2 regions of the Clostridium sp. CM041 genome follow, and region 2 is predicted to be linked to the other one. Evidence: predicted binding sites of a transcription regulator. Region 2 holds the regulator's gene; the other holds the start of a gene.

Region 1 (2,424 bases), 1.1 Mb from region 2:
CGCTGGATCAGCACATTGCCAAGCAGCATTATTAAAGGTATCCCATAGATTCTTAACACTTATGTCTGCATCAACTGTGGAATCACATCTCCCTTTAAGAGTAATAGTCTGATTAGGATTTTTCGATAAGGTATCAACTTTCATCATAAATTCATCTGAGAATCTTATGGAGTTGTTTCCATTTTGGCCAGATACAGTCTCATAAGCCTCTCCTTCAAAGCTACCATCATAACCCATTTTAGTAAGAGCGCGTACTTTATCTTCTTCTTTAGCTTTCCAAGTCATAAACTCCATTATTTCAGGGTGATTGATATCAAGGCATAGCATCTTAGCAGCACGCCTTGTAGTTCCACCAGATTTTATAGCTCCAGCATTTCTGTCAAGTCCTCTTAAAAAACTCATAAGACCTGATGAAACACCACCACTAGATAATCTTTCACCTATACCTCGTATGGAGGAGAAGTTAGTTCCGGTGCCAGAGCCACCTTTAAATAATTTAGTCTCTGTTACATACTGCTCAGAGATTGAATGATTGCCAAGTAGTTTATCTTGGATTGAGAGAATGAAACAAGCTGAAGCTTGAGTCCTTGTATAAGCATCTTCGCTTTTAACTATCATTTTTTCTTTTTCATCGTAATAAAAATTATCTAAGGATTCGCCTTTTATACCATAGGACAGGTTAAGACCCGTATTAAACCATTGAGGAGAATTTGGTGCAAACATTTGATTTAAAAATGCATATATTAATTCATCATAAATAATGCTTTTTTCCTCTTGAGATTTAATAATAGTCTCATCAGTCAAGGATTCACACCAAAAATTAACAAGTCTATGAGCTACCATTTTCATACTATCTTCATAACCTTGTTTATTATTAACACCAGATTTTCTGAAATATTTTGAAGCAATAATATCGCAAGAATTTTGAGAGTAATGCTCCGGAAATTCTAAAGCCTTCATATCTAAAAGCACTTTATTTGTTTTATGGTCTTTTAAAAAAACATTTACCTTTTTCCATTTAAATAAATCAAAAACAGTAATAGTTTTATCTTTTTCTAATTCCTTTGTATAAAATCGTTTGATTAAATTTTTTATCTCCGCCATAATTAATACTAGCTTAAAAAGCTAGTATATTCACCTCCTATTAGTTGCATAATAATTAAGATTAAGTCTAAATTATGTAAAACATACTTCTGTATGGTTGATATTACTACACTAAAAGATTTTCTTGATTATTTAGTTTAATTATTATGTGTTATATTAGTATAACACCATATGTAGTAAGTAGAAAAAGAATTGTAACTACAGATGGTATTATATAATAGAATCAAATAAAAATCAACATTAAATATTAACCAAAAAATATGACGAATAAACGGCAAATTTATATAATATAGTAGTATAATAAATACATATTTATTATTATGTAAAATAATAAACCTGAATATTTATTATTATGTAAAATAATAGACCTAAAAGTTTATTATTATGTAAAATAATAGACCTAAAAGTTTATTATTATGTAAAATAATAGACCTAAAAGTTTATTATTATGTAAAATAATAAACCTAAAAGTTTATTATTATGTAAAATAATAAACCTAAAAGTTTATTATTATGTAAAATAATAGACTTAAAAGTTTATTATTATGTAAAATAATAGACCTAAAAGTTTATTATATGTAGAAATAAACTTACGTATTTATTATTTTGGAAGAGGTGATGATGAAATTATGATACATCAATTTGATGGAAAAATACCTAATGTACATAAACATTCTTATATTGCTTGCAGTGCAGATGTTATAGGAAATGTGTCTATAGGAGAGTACAGTAGTATTTGGTTTGGAGCTGTATTAAGAGGCGATATGAATTCCATGTCTATAGGTTCTTATACAAATATTCAAGACAATTGTACAGTACATAATGATGATGAATTTCCGGTTAATATTGGAGAGTATGTAACTATAGGACATAATGCCATAATACATGGTTGTAAAATTTCAAGTTATACTTTAATTGGAATGGGAAGTACTATACTAAATGGAGCAGAAATAGGGGAGTATACTATAATCGGCGCTGGTAGCTTAGTTACTCAAGGAAAGAAAATACCCTCAGGGGTTCTTTGTATGGGAGTGCCGGTAAAGGTCATTCGCGAACTAACTACAGAGGAAAAGGAAGGATTAAAAAAATCAGCTCAGCATTATGTAGAGCTTTCAATGAAATATAATACAAAACAAATAAATGACCATACCTTAATTTAGATTGTTATAGAGCGCGAAAAATGATAATATTAAATGGAATAGAAAAGGTGACAGATGAGCAGAAATATAAATACATGTTTATAGAAAATATTTAGTACAATATGTTGATAAATTTAATAAATATATAGATTGGTCAAAAGTTTAAAAAAGGTAGGAGATAA
Region 2 (2,424 bases):
AAAGGAAGTGGCTGACATACTTGGAATATCACAATCTTATATCTCAAGGCTTGAAAAAAGAATAATAAAAAGATTGCAAAAAGAAATAAATAAGATGGTATAGGGGCCGAAAGCAGGACCCTTTTTATAATTTTATTTTAGAAATCGATTTTTAAAATTATTATTTCAAAATTAAATATTAGGCAAAATGAAACAAATAAAGAAATGTTCTAATTATAAATAATATTTTTAATCACTTATGAATATAAATAATATAAAGTGCTAGGCCTCTAAAAATAGACTAGAGTAGTGACTAGCTGTTTAAAAAAACGGGTTTATGAAAACTTATTGGGGGTGAACAAAATGGAAAGTTTAATGTTTGCAATAAATAATTTAAGACAGATGGAAATTATAGATATAAGTTCAGGCTCAAAAATGGGATATATCAAAGATTTAAAAGTTGATTGTGAAGACTATAGAATTATTTCAATCCTAATGCCAACCCAAAAGTCATCTTGGTTCAATAAAAATAATAGTGTTGAGATACCTTGGGAAAAAGTAAAGAAAATTGGGGTAGATGTTATTCTTGTAGATGGTAGTGATGTAAATATAGAAAACGAATAGGAAAAAGTGTATAATGTTAGTATATTTGCAAACTATACTATGAAAAGGACGTGAAGGCCATTGAAATGTCCATATTGCAGCTGTGAAGAAAGTAAAGTAGTTGACTCTAGATCAACAGATGAGAATATTGCAACTAGAAGAAGAAGAGAGTGCCTAAGTTGTTTTAAGCGATACACTACATATGAAAAAGTGGAAGATGTACCTATTTTAGTAATAAAGAAGGATTCTAATAGAGAAAATTTTGATAGAACGAAAATATTAAATGGCCTTATTAAGGCATGCCAAAAGAGACCGGTGTCAAGAAAACAAATTGAAGCTATTTGTGATGAAGTAGAAAAGCAGTTAAATAATGAAATGCTTACAGAAGTGAAATCAGATTATATAGGAGAAATCATTATGAGCATATTAAAAAATGTAGATGAGGTATCTTATGTGAGGTTTGCTTCAGTTTATAGGCAATTCAAAGATATTAATACATTCATGGAAGAGATAAGGAAATTAATGTCTAAGGAATGAAAATGCCCTTAGGCATTTTTTTTATAATTGTGCGCCCGGCATGGGCGCAATCTAATGGGTGAAAGTCCCTAGCACGGGTTAATAGTGCCAAGTGCATAGCTTAAGACAAGGGTGTCCATCGTGAGATGGAATCTGAAGGAAGTTGGCGGCCAAACTCCGGTCTGACGAACAGAAACTACATATAAGGCATATGCTTGTGGGTAAGTTTGCAATACAAAACGAAGCCCAAAACTATTCGAAACAAGTGGTGTAAATGTAGCAGATAGATGGAGTGAAAGATTGCGTTCTTACCCGGGGAGATCTGATAGGTAAGTTGTGGATATGAATTTAGAAATAACAACCCATACAGTGATGTATGGCTGAACTATCAGAAGTCAGCAGACGTCATAGTACCATGCAAAACGCGTTAGCGTGGGAAGGACTGAACAATAGGAGGTTTTGGAATTTTGAAGGATACGAGAAAATATGATAAAAGCAGACAACTTCATAAAGAAGGCTCTCTACGAGAGAATAGAGTGGAACTCGAAGGTAATGTAGAAGTGCATAGTATTTCCTCTATGTCAGAAGAAGGAAGAAACGATGTGAATGAATATGATAATGGTTTACTCGAGCAGATATTATCGAGAGATAATATGAATAAAGCATATAAAAGAGTAAAAGCCAATAAAGGAAGTCATGGGATTGATGGTTTGACAGTAGATGAACTTCTACATTATCTAAAAGAGCATGGACAAGAATTAAGGCAATCATTATTAGAAAGTAGATATAGACCTCTAGCCGTAAGAAGGGTAGAAATACCAAAACCTGACGGTGGAATTAGGCTACTTGGAATACCTACTGTATTAGATAGAGTTATTCAGCAAGCGATATCACAAACTCTAATACCAGTATATGAAAAGAAATTTTCTGATAATAGTTACGGTTTTAGACCTTTAAGAAGTGGAAAACAAGCTGTTGAAAAATGTAGGGGATATATTAATGCTGGACATACATGGACGGTGAATATAGACCTTTCTAAATACTTTGATACGATAAATCATGATAAATTAATAAGGATACTATCGGAAGATATTAAAGATAGTAGAGTAATTTCTCTGATACGAAAGTATCTACAAAGTGGAGTGATGATAAATGGGGTATTTATGAATACAGAAGAAGGAGCACCTCAAGGCGGGCCTTTGTCCCCATTATTAAGTAACGTAATGTTACATGAACTCGATGTAGAACTAACAAAACGAGGACTAAACTTTTGTAGATATGCTGATGATGCGAATATATACGTCAAAAGTGAGAAATCAGCAAATA

Evidence for each region. Region 2 encodes NrdR, which represses ribonucleotide reductase genes. Its sites were predicted from a motif close to CACNANATNTNGTG; they were not measured.
Region 1: a site for NrdR is predicted at 1,270-1,283, ahead of ACWJJT_RS07575 (vitamin B12-dependent ribonucleotide reductase). Genes of this name have one in related genera too.

Annotation. Positions count from the first base shown of each region.
Region 1 is NZ_CM143648.1:1,609,290-1,611,713, reverse strand. Features, by position in the region: gene ACWJJT_RS07575 (vitamin B12-dependent ribonucleotide reductase) at 1-1,104, opposite strand, end outside; gene ACWJJT_RS07570 (gamma carbonic anhydrase family protein) at 1,733-2,263, shown strand.
Region 2 is NZ_CM143648.1:494,626-497,049, forward strand. Features, by position in the region: gene sigE (RNA polymerase sporulation sigma factor SigE) at 1-103, shown strand, start outside; gene ACWJJT_RS02420 (YlmC/YmxH family sporulation protein) at 343-603, shown strand; gene nrdR (transcriptional regulator NrdR) at 664-1,119, shown strand; gene ltrA (group II intron reverse transcriptase/maturase) at 1,566-2,424, shown strand, end outside.